3 regions of the Streptomyces sp. NPDC046805 genome follow, and region 1 is predicted to be linked to each of the others. Evidence: riboswitches for the same ligand, from Rfam matches in the RefSeq annotation. Region 1 holds a riboswitch; each other region holds the start of a gene.
What was found. A riboswitch is a leader RNA that binds a small molecule or an ion and turns the genes downstream of it on or off. The one in region 1 is predicted to bind cyclic di-AMP.
Positions count from the first base shown of each region.

Region 2: it holds a riboswitch for cyclic di-AMP, as region 1 does, so the genes downstream of both, ABZ910_RS18060 (C40 family peptidase) here and ABZ910_RS20745 (transglycosylase family protein) in region 1, are expected to answer to the same signal.
Region 3: it holds a riboswitch for cyclic di-AMP, as region 1 does, so the genes downstream of both, ABZ910_RS28315 (M23 family metallopeptidase) here and ABZ910_RS20745 (transglycosylase family protein) in region 1, are expected to answer to the same signal.

Region 1 is NZ_JBEYYC010000018.1:83,687-89,300, forward strand. Features, by position in the region: gene ABZ910_RS20730 (DUF501 domain-containing protein) at 1-276, opposite strand, end outside; gene ABZ910_RS20735 (septum formation initiator family protein) at 315-791, opposite strand; gene eno (phosphopyruvate hydratase) at 924-2,210, opposite strand; gene ABZ910_RS20745 (transglycosylase family protein) at 2,463-3,164, opposite strand; cyclic di-AMP (ydaO/yuaA leader) riboswitch at 3,169-3,337, opposite strand; gene ABZ910_RS20750 (transglycosylase family protein) at 3,521-4,531, opposite strand; gene ABZ910_RS20755 (cytochrome P450) at 4,775-5,614, shown strand, end outside.
Region 2 is NZ_JBEYYC010000015.1:71,012-76,625, reverse strand. Features, by position in the region: gene bioB (biotin synthase BioB) at 1-380, opposite strand, end outside; gene ABZ910_RS18080 (8-amino-7-oxononanoate synthase) at 528-1,655, shown strand; gene ABZ910_RS18075 (DUF397 domain-containing protein) at 1,750-1,974, opposite strand; gene ABZ910_RS18070 (helix-turn-helix transcriptional regulator) at 1,984-2,853, opposite strand; gene ABZ910_RS18065 (ATP-binding protein) at 3,066-3,524, shown strand; gene ABZ910_RS18060 (C40 family peptidase) at 3,543-4,016, opposite strand; cyclic di-AMP (ydaO/yuaA leader) riboswitch at 4,020-4,200, opposite strand; gene ABZ910_RS18055 (hypothetical protein) at 4,561-4,869, opposite strand; gene ABZ910_RS18050 (ATP-dependent Clp protease proteolytic subunit) at 4,877-5,512, opposite strand.
Region 3 is NZ_JBEYYC010000031.1:14,724-20,337, reverse strand. Features, by position in the region: partial or broken gene ABZ910_RS28335 (GTP cyclohydrolase) at 76-195, opposite strand; partial or broken gene ABZ910_RS28330 (MarR family transcriptional regulator) at 192-275, opposite strand; gene ABZ910_RS28325 (dihydrofolate reductase family protein) at 364-1,494, shown strand; tRNA gene ABZ910_RS28320 (tRNA-Met) at 1,558-1,631, shown strand; cyclic di-AMP (ydaO/yuaA leader) riboswitch at 1,989-2,147, shown strand; gene ABZ910_RS28315 (M23 family metallopeptidase) at 2,155-3,219, shown strand; gene ABZ910_RS28310 (PrsW family glutamic-type intramembrane protease) at 3,329-4,783, opposite strand; gene trmB (tRNA (guanosine(46)-N7)-methyltransferase TrmB) at 4,826-5,614, opposite strand, start outside.

The sequences.
Region 1 (5,614 bases):
GTTCTGCAGCCGTTCCGTCATCTCCTTCATGACGCCCCCGGCCTCCAGCGTGCCGATGGCCGAGTTGGCCTTCGGGCACGTCAGGTAGTACAGCGTCGGGAAGGGCGTGCCGTCGGGCAGCCGCGGGGCCGTCTCCACGACGTCCGGCTGCCCGCACGGGCACCGGTGCGCGATCGCCCGCAGCCCGCGCGGCGGACGGCCGAGCTGCTGCTTGAAGGCCTCGACGTCCGCGTCGGTGGGCTCGGTGCGCGGAGTGGGCGGCGGAGGCGTTTCCATGACTGTCTTCAGGCTGTCTTTCTCTGGGTCTGTCGGTGTCACTGGTCGGAGGCGTCGGACTTGTCGACCCCGTCCCAGACGTTGGCGTACCAGGGGCGGTCGGTGGCTCCCAGGTCGGTGCGCGCCTTCCTGGCCGTGCTCGGGTCGATCACGACGTAACCGGTCTCGCCGGGCATCACATAGTGCAGCCGCTGCCGGATCTGCTGCTCCGCGTACGCGTCGTCCTGCCACCGCGCCTTGAGGTCGCGCAGCTGCTCGACCCGCTCCTGGGCCTGCTGCCGCTGCCGCTGGAGGTCTGCGATCTCGGCCCGCTGCGACACATACTGCCGCATCGGATAGGCCAGGGCGACGATCAGCGAGCACAGGACGAGCGCCAGCAGCGCCGCACGGCCGGTGAGCCGGGAGCGGCGGGCCTGGCGCTTGGTCTGGGAGCGGTAGACGCGGGCCGCCGTCTGCTCACCGAGCAGCCGCAGCCTGGTCGCGGTGGAGAACCGGTCCCGGTCCTTCACGCCCATGTTCCCCGCCTCCCGTGTCACGCGCGTACGTCCCCGCACACGGTACGGGACCGGTACGGGGACGTACGTACGACTGGCGAAGCCTTACGCCTGGTTTGGTCAGCCGCTGGATCAGCGGCCGTGCGGGAAGGCTCAGCCCTTGAAGCGCGGGAAGGCGCTGCGGCCGGCGTACACCGCGGCGTCGTCGAGGATCTCCTCGATGCGCAGCAGCTGGTTGTACTTGGCGACGCGGTCCGAGCGGGCCGGGGCGCCGGTCTTGATCTGGCCGCAGTTCACCGCGACGGCCAGGTCGGCGATGGTGACGTCCTCGGTCTCGCCGGAGCGGTGGGACATCATGCACTTGAAGCCGTTGCGCTGGGCCAGCTCGACGGCGTCCAGGGTCTCGGTCAGCGAGCCGATCTGGTTGACCTTGACGAGCAGCGCGTTGGCGGAGCCCTCCTCGATGCCGCGGGCCAGGCGCTCGGGGTTGGTGACGAAGAGGTCGTCGCCGACGATCTGGACCTTGTCGCCCAGCTTCTCGGTGATGACGTTCCAGCCGGCCCAGTCGTCCTCGAACAGCGGGTCCTCGATGGAGACGAGCGGGTAGTCCGCGACGAGCTGCTCGTAGTACTCCGTCATCTCGGCGGCGGAGCGCTCCTTGCCCTCGAAGAGGTACTTGCCGTCCTTGTAGAACTCGGAGGCGGCCACGTCGAGCGCGAGGGCGATCTGCTCACCGGGGACGTACCCGGCCTGCTTGATGGCCTCGAGGATGAGGTCGAGGGCCTCGCGGTTGGAGCCGAGGTTCGGGGCGAAGCCGCCCTCGTCACCGAGGCCGGTGGACAGACCCTTGGTCTTCAGGACCTTCTTCAGCGTGTGGTAGACCTCGGCGCCCCAGCGCAGGGCCTCGGAGAAGGACTCCGCGCCGATCGGGGCGATCATGAACTCCTGGATGTCCACGTTGGAGTCGGCGTGCGAGCCGCCGTTCAGGATGTTCATCATCGGCACCGGCAGGAGGTGCGCGTTCGGGCCGCCCAGGTAGCGGAACAGCGGGAGGTCGCTGGCCTCGGAGGCGGCGTGCGCGACGGCGAGGGAGACGCCCAGGATGGCGTTGGCGCCGAGCGAGCCCTTGTTGTCGGTGGCGTCCAGGTCGAACATCGCCTGGTCGATCAGGCGCTGCTCGGTGGCGTCGTAGCCGACGAGCTCCGGGCCGATCTGCTCGATCACGGCGAGGACGGCCTTCTCGACGCCCTTGCCCTGGTAGCGGTTGGGGTCACCGTCGCGGAGCTCGATGGCCTCGAAGGCGCCGGTGGAGGCGCCGGACGGAACGGCGGCACGACCCGTGCTGCCGTCGTCGAGGCCGACCTCGACCTCGACCGTGGGGTTGCCTCGGGAGTCCAGGATTTCCCGGGCTACGACGACGTCGATGGACGGCACGAGCATCTCCTTCTTGGATGTGACGCTGAAAGTGCGGGGCACATGGGCCGTGTCGGCCCTGGCTGTGCCTTGCGACTAGAGCCTAACCGCCCGGGGGTCCCGGTCGGCCGACCGACCGCCCCATGGACACGACGGCGACCGTACATATTGTTTCTGGGCGGAACAAAGGGGGGGCTGAAAGAAGCCCGGAAAGCCCCCGCCCCGGCGCGTACGGGGGAAAACGCGCCGGGGCGGGGAGTCTGAGGGGCCGCCTGCTCCTTACTTCAGGTGCAGCTGCTGGCCCGGGTAGATGAGGTTCGCGTCCTCGATGATGTCCTTGTTCAGCTCGAACAGCTTCTTCCAGCCGCCCTCGACCTTGTGCTTCTCGGCGATCGAGCCGAGGGTGTCGCCCTTGACGACCTTGTACTCGCCGTCGCCCTTCTTGACCTTCTTGCCGGTCGGGGTGGTGACGGTCTTGCTCGCGGCCGGGCGGTCGGTGGAGCGGGTGGCCGCCTGCGGCTCACTGGCGTGGGCGGTGGCGGTGGTGTCCGTGCTGCCGGTGCTCGTGCTGCCGGAGGAGGAGGAGGAGGCGGTGCCACCGCTGTACGGGGTGCTGGTCAGACCCGTGCCGCAGTTCGGCCAGGCGCCCTTGCCCTGGGCGGCGAGGACCTTCTCGCCGATCTCGATCTGCTGGGCCTTGGTGGCCTTGTCGGCGGTGGCGGCGTACTGCGTGCCGCCGTACGCGGCCCAGGTGGAGGCGGAGAACTGCAGACCGCCGTAGAAGCCGTTGCCGGTGTTGATGGACCAGTTGCCGCCGGCCTCGCACTGGGCGACGGCGTCCCACTGGGAGGCGGTGGCGGCGGAGGCGTTGCCGGACGCCATCAGCGGGGCGGCGACAGCGGCGCCGGCGACACCGGCGAGCGCGAGAGCGCGGGTGGCCTTGGACGGACGGCGGTGCGTGCCCTTGCTGGAAAACAGCATGGATCGATCCCCTCACCGACGCCTGCGAGGTGAGCTGTCGGGTTCGGGCCGGTTGAGTTGCCCGGCCACGTCCCTCGCGGGACATGGCTTCACCCCAAGCCGGTCGCGGCATCAACTGCCGGTTCCGGCACTTACCTTGGGTCCCCCGCTCCTGCCTACGGCGCTTGACGCGTCGACTGTTCCCGTACGGCCGCTGGCAGGACTCGGCGTAGCGGCAGCCGGGGCTCGTGGTGACGAGCGGACTTGACCGTAGGCACGCGATCCGCGGAATTCCAAAGACGATCAGGGCTTCTGAGAGTCATCCCACACTTTCGCCAAACGGGACATTTGGCGACGAAGCGGGGCGCCAACTCCCGCTACTTCGCACCCTTTTCGCCACCGATGTGGAGGGTCTGACCGGCGGCGATCCGGTTCGGGTCGGAACCGACGGCCTTCTTGTTGGCGCCGTACAGCGCCCGCCATCCGCCGTCCACGTCAAGGGAGTCGGCGATGGAGGCGAGAGTGTCGCCCGCCTGGACGGTGTAGGCGTGCCGCGCGGAGGAGTCGGCGGAGTCACCACTCGCCCGGTTCGCCCCATTTTCGTCCGCACTGTCGCCCCGATGGCGACCGCCGCCACCGATCGCCCCGGTGTCGACCAGACTCCAAGAGCTACCGCTCTGCCATTCGTTGTCCGAATCGTCGGCTTCAGGGCTCGCCGTGTGCGAGCTGCCGTCGTTCCATGCGCCACTGGAACCGGCCGGTGCGGACTTCCCGGTCTCGACAGGGCCGCCGGAGCCGGTGGAACCGCTCTCGGCGCCGGCACCCGCGTCGGCATCCGTCGACGGGGACGCGGACGACGCGGACGACGAGCCCTCGGACGAGGAGCCGGACGAAGACCCGCCCGACGTCAACGCGCCGATCAGACCGGACGAGCCGTGCCCACCCGAGGAGCCGGAGCCGGAATGGGACGAACCGCCCCCGGAGACGCCGGTGTCGACATGGACCGACCCCGACTTGCTGCTGAGCCCGGCGAGCAGGGCGCACGTGGCCCAGTGGCCCGTCCCCTGGTCGGCGAGCATCTTCTCGGCGACGGCTATCTGCTGTGAACGGCTGGCCTCGTCGGGGCTCGAGGCGTAGTGGCCACCGCCGTACTTGTCCCAGTCCTCCTGGGAGATCTGCAGACCGCCGTAGTACCCGTTGCCGGTGCTGGCGCTCCAGGAACCCCCGCTCTCGCACTCGGCCACCCGGTCCCACGTGGTGCCGTCTGCCGCGTTCGCGCTGGCCGCACCCAGAAGCGGGAGGGCGAGGGCGGAGCCGGTCACTCCGGCCGCGACGAGGACAGCCGGTGCCTGACGAGGGCGACGGTGACGACCGTTCCCGGAGATCATGCGGAAGCCTTTCGTGCGACAGCAGTGCCCGGCGCCACGAGTGAAGCGGAGACGCCGTGTTGACGAGTGAACGTATCGGCAGACGATCGCCCGTCACAAGTCAATCCCGCGCGGATCACGTGAAGATCACAGCGCTCACCCATAATTGCTCGCCAGTCGCCTTTATCCGGATACCGCGGGCTCATTCGCCTCCCCGTCCCGGCGCCCGCGCGCGCACGCACCGGCTCCGGTTACGGTCGTTCCGTGAACGGCCCGAACACCGCCCCCGAACTCTTCACCTGGGAGTTCGCCAGCGATCCCTACCCCGCCTACGCCTGGCTGCGCGAGCACGCCCCGGTCCACCGGACCACGCTGCCCAGCGGCGTCGAGGCATGGCTGGTGACCCGGTACGCCGACGCGCGCCAGGCCCTCGCGGACAAGCGGCTGTCGAAGAACCCCGAGCATCACGCCGAGGACGCGCACGGCAAGCACAAGACCGGCATCCCGGGCGAGCGCAGCGCCAACCTCATGACGCATCTGCTCAACATCGACCCGCCGGACCACACCCGGCTGCGCCGGCTCGTGTCCAAGGCGTTCACCCCGCGCCGGGTGGCGGAATTCACGCCCCGCGTGCAGGAGTTGACGGACGACCTCATCGACCGGTTCGCCTCCCGCGGCGAGGCCGATCTCATCCACGAGTTCGCCTTCCCCCTCCCCATCTACGCGATCTGCGACCTGCTCGGCGTCCCGCGCGAGGACCAGGACGACTTCCGTGACTGGGCGGGCATGATGATCCGGCATGGGGGCGGCCCGCGCGGCGGTGTCGCCCGCTCGGTCAAGAAGATCCGCGGCTACCTCGCCGACCTCATCCACCGCAAGCGCGGCGACCTCGGCGACGACCTCATCTCCGGCCTCATCCGCGCCTCCGACCACGGCGAGCACCTCACCGAGAACGAGGCCGCCGCGATGTGCTTCGTGCTGCTGTTCGCCGGTTTCGAGACCACGATCAACCTCATCGGCAACGGCATGTACGCGCTCCTGCGCCACCCCGAGCAGCGCGCCCGCCTCCAGGAGTCCGTCGAGCGCGGCGAGTCGGAGCTGCTC
Region 2 (5,614 bases), on a different contig from region 1:
TCGGAGACCCGGTCCACGTCCCGGTCCGTCGGACCGCGCCCGCTGGCCACCAGACAGACCCGCTTGGCTCCCCCGGCGAGGCCCGCGGCCGCGGCCTGGGAGGCCTCGTCGGGCTTGAGCCAGGTGTACTTCAGGATGTCGGCCTTCGACCCGAGGCGCTGCGAGCAATAGGAGCAGTCCTCCGGGCACAGGCCGGACTTGAGGTTGACCAGATAGTTGAGTTTCACCCGCCGGCCGAACCAGTGCCGTCGCACCTTGCCGGCCGCGGCCACCACGTCGAGCAGGTCGTCATCGGAGGTGGCGAGTACGGCGAGCGCTTCCTCGCGGGTCGGCAGCTCGCGCCGAAGCCCCTTGTCCACCAGCGTGTTCAGCAGGTCCATGAGGCCCGATCCTGTCCTACGGGACCGCCCCAGGCCAAGGAGGGACCGCACAACGGACGCGGTTCGACGTGTGGGTATTGCCACACCCTGGGTGGCTGGGCGTGCGGCTAGTGTCTGTTCATTGCCTACAAATTCCGCGGAGGAGCCATGGCGTTCGGCTGGATCGACGACCAGGCGCAGCAGCGCCGCCGCGCCGGGCTCGTACGGTCCCTGCGGCCCCGCGCCGCCGACTCGTCGCTCCTGGACCTCGCGAGCAACGACTACCTGGGGCTGGCCCGCCACCCCGAGGTCGTCGAGGGGGCCGCGGCCGCCGCGCGCGCCTGGGGCGGCGGTTCCACCGGGTCCCGGCTGGTCACCGGCACCACCGAGCTCCATGCCGAGCTGGAGCGCGAGTTGGCCGGCTTCTGCGGCTTCGAGGCGGCCCTGGTCTTCTCCTCCGGATACGCCGCCAACCTCGCCGCGGTCACCACGCTGGGACCGCACGGCTCGCTGATCGTCTCCGACGCCGGCAACCACGCCTCCCTCATCGACGGCTGTCGCCTGGCCCGCGGCGCAACCCAGGTCGTCGGGCACGCCGATCCGGACGCCGTGGGCAAGGCGCTGGACACGCACGAGGGGGCGGCCGTCGTCGTGTCCGACACGGTGTTCTCCGTCGACGGGGACGCGGCGCCGCTGGCCGAGTTGGCCGCGGCGTGCCGGGAGCGTGACGCCGGGCTGCTCGTCGACGACGCCCACGGACTCGGCGTCCTCGGCGACGGCGGCCGGGGAGCCGCGTACGCGGCCGGACTCGCGGGCGCCGACGACATCGTGGTCACGGCCACCCTGTCCAAGTCACTGGGCAGCCAGGGCGGGGTCGTGCTCGGTCCCGCGCACGTGATCGACCACCTGGTCAACGCGGCACGGACGTTCATCTTCGACACGGGCCTCGCCCCCGCCGCCGCGGGCGCGGCCCTGGCGGCCCTCAGGCTGCTGCGCGGACAGCCGCGGCGGGCGGCGCGGGCGCGCGAGGTGGCCGCCGACCTGTACGCACGCCTGACCGCCGCCGGTCTGGAAGCGGTACGGCCGGACGCCGCGGTGGTCTCCGTGCGGGCGCCGTCCCCGGAGGCGGCCGTGCGCTGGGCGGCCGACTGCCGAGGGGCGGGCCTGGCCGTGGGCTGCTTCCGTCCTCCTTCCGTGCCCGACGGGATCTCACGGCTCAGGCTGACCGCCCGCGCCGACCTGTCCGAGACCGAGATCGCACGCGCTGTGCGTGTGATCGGCGAAGCGCGACCATGAGTCGGCGTGACACGGCCGTGCGTCGCGGGTCGGGGAACGGGTCAGCGGGGGCAGTCGGGTCGGGCTGCGTGGGGTTCGGTCGGGGCGTGCGGGGTCACCGGAACGCGCCGACGAACTCCGTCCAGCTCCGGGGAGAGAAGAGCAGCGCGGGTCCGGCGGGGTCCTTGGAGTCGCGTACGGCGAGCAGCCCGGTCCAGGGACCGCGGCGCGGCCGAGCCGTCTCCACGCAGTTGTTGGCTCCGGTGCTGTAGCTGCTGCGCAGCCACCGCACACCGTGCAGATCGGTACTGGTAGGTACGTTCCGAGGCAGTGCGGACATGGTGCCTCCTTACGCGCCGTCACCTATCCCGGCGATGTAATCCAACGAGTCCTCAGGTGAAAGGGCGTGGATCTGAAGGGTGTTGAAGGCCTCCGTATAGGCCTGGAGGACTTCTTTCCGCTCGAGGTAGAGGCTACTCGTCAAGTGGTCGAGAACAACTACATCCAGATCAGATGTGCTCGGAAATGAGAAGATAACGAAAGGGCCGGTGATGCCGATGTGTGCGCCGGCCGCGAACGGCAGGACCTGAAGCCTTACTTGGGGCAGTCGCCCCGCCTCCATCAGCCTGTTCAGTTGCCCCGCCATGACCTCCGGCCCGCCCACCTGCCGTCGCAGCACCGCCTCGTCGAGGACGGCGGTCAGTTCCAGCGGAGGGTCCGCGCGCAGGACCTCCTGCCGGGCCAGTCGCACCTCCACCAGGGCGTCCAGCCGGTCGTCGGGCTCGTCGTCCGGCCCGCCCACGGCCGCCCACGTCACCGCCCGGGCGTACGCGGGTGTCTGCAGCAGCCCCGGGACCACCGACGTCTCCAGCGTGCGCATCGCGCTCGCCTGAGACTCCAGGCTGATGAAGTCGCGGTAGGCGGGTGGCAGTACCCCACGGTACGCGTGCCACCAGTGGTGCCGGCCGCCACCGTCCTCGGAGTTCGCCAACGCCAGGAGTAACTCCCGTAGTTGGCCGTCCGTCACACCGTAGGCGTCCAGGAGTAACCGCACATCGGCCGATTTCACGCCACTGGCGCCCGTCTCGATGCGGCTCACCTTCGACTGGTGCCAGCCCACCAGGCGGGCCGCTTCGCCGCTCGTGAGGCAGGCGCCGGTGCGCAGGGTGCGCAGTTCGGCGCCCAGTTTCCGCCGGCGCACCGCGGGACCATGCTGCATGGGCTCCTCCTTACTCCCTTCAAGCCTCCCAAATACGGTCTGCCGTCGCAGAGTTCACCGCTTTGAGCGACAGATATATGCATATCTCGGTGGATCGGCACCGTGACCGGCACGGCGGTGGCAGTCTGACGGCGAAGCACCAGTGCGGGACCGTACGCGAACCATCCGCTCCGTGTCGGACTACGGTCCCGTGGGAAAGGGACGACGTCGCCATGGCAGACCATCTGGAAGCATCCGTCACTCTGCCGAGCGATCCCGCCTCGGTCTCCGCGGCCCGCTCCTTCGTGCTGGGGACGCTCGCGGAGTGGGGCCTGCCCTCGGACACGGAAGCGGCCGACACCGTCCGGCTCATCGTCTCCGAACTCGCCACCAACTCCGTGCAGCACACCTTCGGGCAGTCGCCCACCTTCAGGGTGGACATGATGCTCGTCCGTGACGAACACCTGCGCATCGGCGTCACCGACAGTCACCCGCGGTTCCCGAAGAGACTTCCCGCGGCCGTCCAGCAGGACAACGGGCGCGGCATGGTCATCATCCGCTGGCTCGCCGCCGAATGCGGTGGCAAGCTGCGCATCCGCCCCACCCGCGAGGGCGGCAAGACCGTCTCCATCCAACTCCCCTGGACGGTACCGGCCGAGCCGGTGACCGCCGCGGGACAGCAGGAGCCGTAGGACAAGAAAAAGGCCGGGTCAGCCGACCCGGCCGTACCAGACGCTCCTCGTCCAGATCTTCTGGAGTTTCACCACGTCCCCGGTTTTCGGGGCGTGCCAGATCCTTCCTTTCCCGGCATAGATGCCGACGTGGTAGACGCGTGAGCCCGAGTGGAAGAACACCAGGTCCCCGGCCCTGCGATGGCGGGCCGACACATGGTGGGTCCTGTTGTACTGCTGGGCCGCCGTACGCGGCAGGCTCTTGCCCACCTTCTTGAACGAGTACAGCGTGAGCCCGGAACAGTCGAACCTGCCCGGTCCGGTGGCGCCCCATCGGTACGGGGAGCCCTTCTTGGAGGCCGCGATCTGGAGTGCCTTGGTCGCCGTGGCGGCGGCCGCGGCCTCGGAGGCCATGCCCGGCACCACGATCGAGCCGCCCACGGCGGCGAGAGTGAGGGCCGAGGCCGTGCCGGCCCGGGCCACGAGAGACGGGACGCGATTGAGCGCAATCATGCGCAACCCTTCGTCAGCCGCCTGTGAAGGATGACCTGTCGGATTCGGGCTGGCGAAGTTGCCCGGCCGCGTTGCCGCGGCTTCACCCCAAGGGCTGCGCACAGCGGACCGGTGTCCGCTGGGCGACCCGTCTTGCTCGGGTCCTCCACTCCTGCCGATCCACTGCCGTCGACCGGTCATCCGGGCGGCGGCAGGACTCGGCGTCCGCCCGGACCGCCCCGCCGCGGTGGCGGGGGCTTGTCGTCAGACAGGGATCTTGACTCACTGGAGTCCGAATATCCCAATGGAACCGGGTATGTGAGGAATGCGTCACTATTGGCCCGTTCGGGTGGATACCCGGGTGCCCGCATACCGGGCGAGGAGTCGACGTACCCCCGGACCAGCGCGGAAGCGCTCGGCGCGCTCCTCGCGCGCGCGTCCCGTGCAACCCGCGATGCCCCGAAAAAAGTCGCTCGTCTACGCCGAACAGGGGTACGTCGTTCGGGCCGTTTGAACTCGGGCCCGGAGGCCCGGACCGGGGTGGCGACCGGGCCGGTGTTCTTCGTCAGCCCGAGCCGTCCGACGGCACGGTCACGCGGGCGGTGCGGCGTTCGCCGTCCAGCACCCGCAAGGCACATGCCAGGGTGGCCGCGTGCAGCTCCGTCTCGCCCCGCTGGTGCATCAGGCTCAGCGCGTCACGGAGTTCCACCGCCTTGCGGACCAGGGCCTGGGCGGCCCGCAGTCCGCCGTACGTGCCCGCGTTCTGCGCCGGATTGATCCGGCCCAGCAGGTCGACCACGTCGAGGTAGCGGTCGATCAACTCGCCCTCGGCGCACGTGAGAGCGGGCAGCGGCGGCAGTTCGGGTGGCAGCATCGGCGGCTCACCTCGAATCCGGTGTGCCGCGCGAGGCCTTGCGGCTGGTGATGATCCCGTCCACCAGGCCGTACTCCAGCGCGCCCTGGGCGTCCAGGATCAAGTCCCGTTCGAGGTCCTCGTGCACCTGCTCCGGGGCGCGCCCGGTGTGCCGGGAGAGCATGTCCTCCAGAAGGGCGCGGACCCGGGTCAACTCCTCCGCCTGGATGACCAGATCGCTGGGCTGCCCCCGCACCGGCTCGGGCAGCGACGGCTGCTGGATCAGCATCCGCGCCCCCGGCAGCGCGAACCGCTTGCCCGGCGTGCCGGCCGCGAGCAGCACCGCCGCCGACGAGCCGGCTTGGCCCAGGCAGATCGTCTCCACGTCACAGCTGACGTACCGGATCGTGTCGTAGAGGGCCGCCATCGCGCTGAACGAGCCGCCGGGGGAGTTGACGTACAGCGAGATGTCCCGGTCCGGGGAGTCGTGTTCGAGGTGCATGAACTGCGCCATCACGTCGTTCGCCGACGTGTCGTCGATCGGCGTGCCGAGGAAGACGATCCGCTCCTCGAGCAACTTCGAGTACGGATCGAGCGTGCGCTGACCGGAGCTCGTGCGCTCGGTGAACTCGGGCAGGACGTAGCGGGCGGCTGGTCGAGTCATGACATACCCCTCCTCGCGGCAGAGCCGACTCCGGCAGAGGTCTGCGCGCGCTCTGCTCTCCGTGCTCTCTGTTGAAAATGTACAGGACGTACAGAACCTTGT
Region 3 (5,614 bases), on a different contig from region 1:
CGTCATCCGACCCCCGGCCGTTTCCATCGGCCGGGGGTCTGCTTGTGGCTCGCAGCCCTGCAGCCCGTCAGCCCCTCAGCCCGCGCTCAGCTCCGTCAGTTCGCCCAGTGGCAGCGTGTGGCGGGTCTGAAGGACCTTCGCCCGCAGGTAGCGGACGTTGTGCGTCGTGGTGAAGACGCCCGTCGGGACGTGATCGCGTCCTCCAGGAGCAGACTGCCGGCGATGTACGCGCGCCAGGCGCGCTGCTCCTCGAGGCTGAGCCAGCGGGTCGTCATGCCACCAGTGTAAGTTTGTTTAAAAATTAAACCAAGACCACTCCGGATCACCGGACCACCCCAGACCACTCCACGACGGAGTACGCCGATGCCCTTCCCGTACGTCCTGCTGTCCGCCGCCGTCTCCCTCGACGGTTACCTGGACGACACCGGCCCCGAGCGGCTGCTGCTCTCCGGCCCGGCCGACTTCGACCGGGTCGACGAGGTGCGGGCGTCCGTCGACGCGATCCTGGTCGGCGCCGGCACGATCCGTGCCGACAATCCCCGGCTCCTGGTCAACGCGCCCGAGCGGCGGGCGGCCCGGGTCGCCCGAGGGGAGCCGGAGTACCCGCTCAAGGTCACCGTCAGCGGCTCCGGCGACCTGGATCCCGACGCGAGGTTCTGGCACACGGGCGGCGAGAAACTCGTCTGCACGACGGAGCGGGGCGCGGAGCGTGCCCGGGGGCTGGGCATCGCGGCCGACATCGTCCCGCTGGGCCCCGGCCTCGACTGGCGGGCCCTGCTCACGCACCTCCACGACGTGCGCGGGGTGCGGCGCCTGATGGTCGAGGGTGGCGGGACCGTGCACACGCAGCTGCTCCAGCAGGGCCTCGCCGACGAGCTCCAGCTGGTCGTGGCCCCGCTCTTCGTGGGGGACCCGAAGGCGCCCCGGCTGTTCGGGCCGGGCGGCTACCAGGCCGGACGCCTGCGGCTCGTGGAGTCGCGGCGCATCGAGGACGTCGTACTGATGCAGTACGAGCCGACCGCTCCCGGGGTCGGGGCGTCGGTGGTCGCCGCCGACCGGCACTGGATGCGGATCGCCTGCGAGCTGGCCACGCTGTGCCCGCCCTCGCGGTCGGCGTTCAGCGTGGGTGCGGTCGTGGTGGCGGCCGACGGGACGGAGCTGGCGCGGGGGTACTCGCGCGAAGGGGACGACCTCCTGGTCCATGCCGAGGAGGCGGCGCTCGCGAAGATCGAGCCCGGGGATCCGCGGCTCGCCACCGCCACGGTCTACAGCAGCCTCGAACCGTGCGCCCGGCGGGCCTCCCGGCCCGCGCCGTGCGCACGGCTGATCCTGGCGGCGGGGGTACCGCGGGTCGTCACGGCCTGGCGGGAGCCGGACACGTTCGTCGAGGACGCCGACGGGAGCGGGCTGCTGGCGACCGCGGGGGTCGACGTCGTCGTACTGCCCGAGTACGAGGCCCGGGCCAAGGAGCCGAACGCCCATCTACTGGGCTGATCACCGGCGGCGCTGAACCGATGTGCAAAAGGTCCCGCGGATGGCGTACACTGGTTTCACCGACGCGGGGTGGAGCAGCTCGGTAGCTCGCTGGGCTCATAACCCAGAGGTCGCAGGTTCAAATCCTGTCCCCGCTACTGAAGACTCAGGGCCGGAATCCAGTACATGGATTCCGGCCCTGAGTCTTTTCCCCTCCGCGGCTGTGTGCCGCGCCTCGCCTTGTTTGCGCCGCGCCTTGATCGTTGTAACGAGTGGTGACCGCTCGGCAGCCCTCCGCGTAACAACTGACAAACAGTCAGTCGGTAAGGGTTTACGCGGCTCCCGTCGAGGGTCCCCGAGGGGTGGTCAACTCGCCCGAATTTCACCGGTGATGAGCCGTAATCGCCCGCCCGGAAACGTTAACGATCAAGACGAACGGCTTGGAATCTCCCCCGCGGGTCTATTAACGTTCGATAACGCAGCGCGGTTGTCCCAGCCGTCACAAGAGACGGCTCCGTGCGCACGCGCCGAATCCCGCGAGGGAACCGGGGAACCACCACCTTGGGGTGAATCACGTGGATGCCGCCGTGGACTCACGGCAGGTATACGCGCGTAGGAGACCTTCCTGCTCCGAACCCGTCAGCTAACCCGGTAGGCGACGGAGGAAAGGAGTGCGCCCGCGTGGCGTCCAACCGGCCTGCCCCAGCAGCCCCGTTCGTGCCGAGTCAGCGTGAGCCCGAGGCTTTCGGCTACGGCAGCTACATCACCGACGAGGGCCCCTGGGAGGAGTGGAACCCCACCGAGGAGTCCATCCGCCCGATGCGAGGCCGGCACCGTGTCGGCAAGCAGCGCGGCGGCGGACTCGCCCGCAGCTCCACGGTCCTGGGTGTCGGCGTCATCGCCGCCGTCGGCGCGGGCGGCATGGCCAGCGCCAACAGCGGCAAGCCGCCGGTGTCCATCTCGATGCCGGACCTCTCCGTGTCCGACCTCTCCGTGTCCGACCTGCCCTCGGTCGACTCCCTGCTGCACGACGGCTCCTCCGCGCCCAAGGGTTCGGCGACCGCCCTCAGCAGCGTCGGAGTGAGCGACACCGACAGCACCGAGGGCACCACCGACGCCGGTGAGGCGCTGCGCAACCGCATCATGGCGCAGGCCGAGCGGCAGAAGGGCCAGGCCGACACCAAGGCCGCCGCCGCTGCCGTGGCCGCGGCCGACAAACAGGTCGCCACCGCGGCGGCCGAGGCGGAGCAAGCGGCCGCCACCCAGGCCGCGGCGGCCAAGGAGCAGGCGGAGGCCGCGGCCAAGAAGGCGGCCGAGGCGGCGCGCCTGGCCGCGCTGGCCAAGCAGTACACGCTGCCGACGCCCTCGTACACGATCACCGGCACCTTCGGTCAGCCCGGTTCCATGTGGGCCTCCGGCTACCACACCGGCCTCGACTTCGCCGCCCCCACGGGCACGCTGCTCAAGGCCATCCACAGCGGCACCGTCACCCAGGCGGGCTGGGCCGGCTCCTACGGCTACCGCACGGTGCTCACCCTCGACGACGGCACCGAGCTCTGGTACTGCCACCAGTCGTCGATCAACGTCAGCGTCGGCCAGAAGGTCACCACCGGCGAGGTCATCGGCCGCGTCGGCGCCACCGGCAACGTCACCGGTCCGCACCTCCACCTGGAGGTCCACCCGGGCGGCCAGGCCACCGGCGTCGACCCGATGCCGTGGCTGCTGAGCAAGGGCCTCCACCCCTGAGCATGCGGTTCCCCGATCCCCGGCGGTCCTGACGGCAACCCCCCGACGTCAGGACCGCCGGTCCGGCGTTCACGGCCCGCGCCCGTCACCGGGTGCGGAGAGCGGACGACTACGACCGGTACGGGTTGTAGGCGGGGTACTGCGCCGAGGGGCTTGCCGAGGGATTCGGTGACGGATTCGGCGACGGATTCGCCACGGGGTACGCCGACGGATATCCGTACGCTCCCGGAGCCCCGTAGGCTCCGCCCGGCTGTGGCCCGTACACCGCGCCGGGCTGCCCTCCGTAGCCCGCGCCGTGCTGCGGGCCGTACCCAGGCCACATCGGGGGCGGGGTCGCCGGAGTCGTCGCCCGTGCCGCGTACTCCAGTGCCGGGCGCGCCGTCTGCCGGCGGTTCCACAGTTCGGTGAGCAGTTCCCGCTCCCGTACGACGAAGTCGGCTCCCGCGCGGCCGAGGCGCCCGCGGTGCCGGAGGAAGGCGAGGGACGTCGCGTACGCCTCGTACTGCGCCACGACCCGTGCCGCCGGCTTGCCGAGGTGCTGGCCCGCGTAGTCCCGGGCGAGCCGCCGCGCCCCCATCGAGCCCAGCGCGAACGGCTCGGCCGGCCCCAGCCAGCCCGCCATGACGTACGCCGGGAGCTCCTCGCGCACGGTCCGCAGCTCGCGCTGCCGCGTCCAGATCACCAGCCAGGTCAGCAGCCCGAACGCGGGCACCATGAACGCCGCGTACACGGCGAGGAATCCCAACGGTCCGAAGGTGGACGACCCGTTCCAGAGCGCGTGCATGCCCATCGCGAGCAGCAGTCCGCACAGCGGCAGCAGGATGCGCCGGGCGCGCTGCCGGTCGGCGGACTGCGCGGCGATGCCGAAGCCGATGCCGGTGAGGACGGTGAAGAGGGGGTGCGCGAACGGGGCCATGATGACGCGCACGAAGAAGGTGGCGGCGGTGACGGAGACGATGCCGGGGGCGCCGTTGACCTGGTCGGTGCCGAAGGCGGTGCCGAGATAGAGGATGTTCTCGGTGAAGGCGAACCCGGTGGCGGTGAACCCCGCTATCACCACCCCGTCGACGATCCCGGTGAAGTCCCGTCTGCGGAAGAGGAAGACGAGCAGGACGGCCGCGGCCTTGGCGGACTCCTCGACGACGGGCGCTATCGCGGTGGCGCCGAGGGTGTGGGCGCTGGACGGATCGGCCGTCGCCGTCGCTATCCAGTGGATGGCGAAGGTGTTGGCGACGATGGCGATCAGGGCCGCCGCGCACGCCCCCCACGCGAAGGCGAAGATCAGGTTGCGCCAGGGGCCGGGCTCGACCCGGTCCAGCCAGCGGAAGGCCGTCATGAGCAGCGGCACGGGCAGCACCGCGAGGCCGAGCCCGACGAGGAACCCTTCCGTGCCGGTCTGCTCGCGCACGAGCGCGAGGATGACGAGCCCGGACAGCGCGAGGAGGGTGATCAGCGACCCGTACCGCACCCACCTGCGCTGCCACCAGTGCGCGTGCCGGAGCACACCGTCGGCGGGACCGGCGGGACCGGTGGGCGGTGTCGGGTACGGAGGGAAGGTGGCCACGGCATCGACTCTAGTGATCGACTCCGACAACGGGGGCTCGAATTAATGAGCGAGTTCGTCTTGGTGCGGTACGCGGCGGAACAGCAGATCGTTCACCACATGTCCCTTGTCCAGTCCCTGGCCCTCGAAACGGGTCAGCGGACGGTATTCGGGCCGGGGCGCGAAACCGCCCTCGGGCTGGGTGTTCTCGAAGCCGGGGTGTGCGGTGAGCACGTCGAGCATCTGCTCGGCATACGGCTCCCAGTCGGTCGCGCAGTGCACGATCGCCCCCGGCCCGAGGCGGGTGGCGGCCAGGTCGAGGAACTCGGGCTGGATCAGCCGCCGCTTGTGGTGCCGCTTCTTGGGCCAGGGGTCCGGGAAGTAGACGCGCAGCCCGTCGAGCGCGTCGGGGCGCAGCATCTCGCGCAGCAGGATGATGGCGTCGCCGTTGCCGACCCGGACGTTGGACAGCCCGCCGCGCTCGGCGAGGCCCAGCAGGTTTCCCTGCCCCGGCGTGTGCACGTCGACGGCGAGGATGTTGGTGCCGGGGTCACCGGCGGCCATCTGCGCGGTGGCCTCCCCCATGCCGAAGCCGATCTCCAGCACGACGCGGCGGTCGTTGCCGAAGAGCTCGCCGAGGTCGATGACCCGCTGACCGTCGATGTCGAGCCCCCACTGGGCCCACAGCCGCTGCAGCGCGTCCGCCTGCCCCGCGGTCACCCGGCTCCGCCGCGGCTGGAAGCTCCGGATCCGCCGCTCGAAGTGCGATCCGGCGGGATCGGCCTGGGGCCCGTCGGGAAACCGCGGCTCTCCCTTGGCCCGGGTGTGCCGGACGGGGGCACCGGAGGCGTG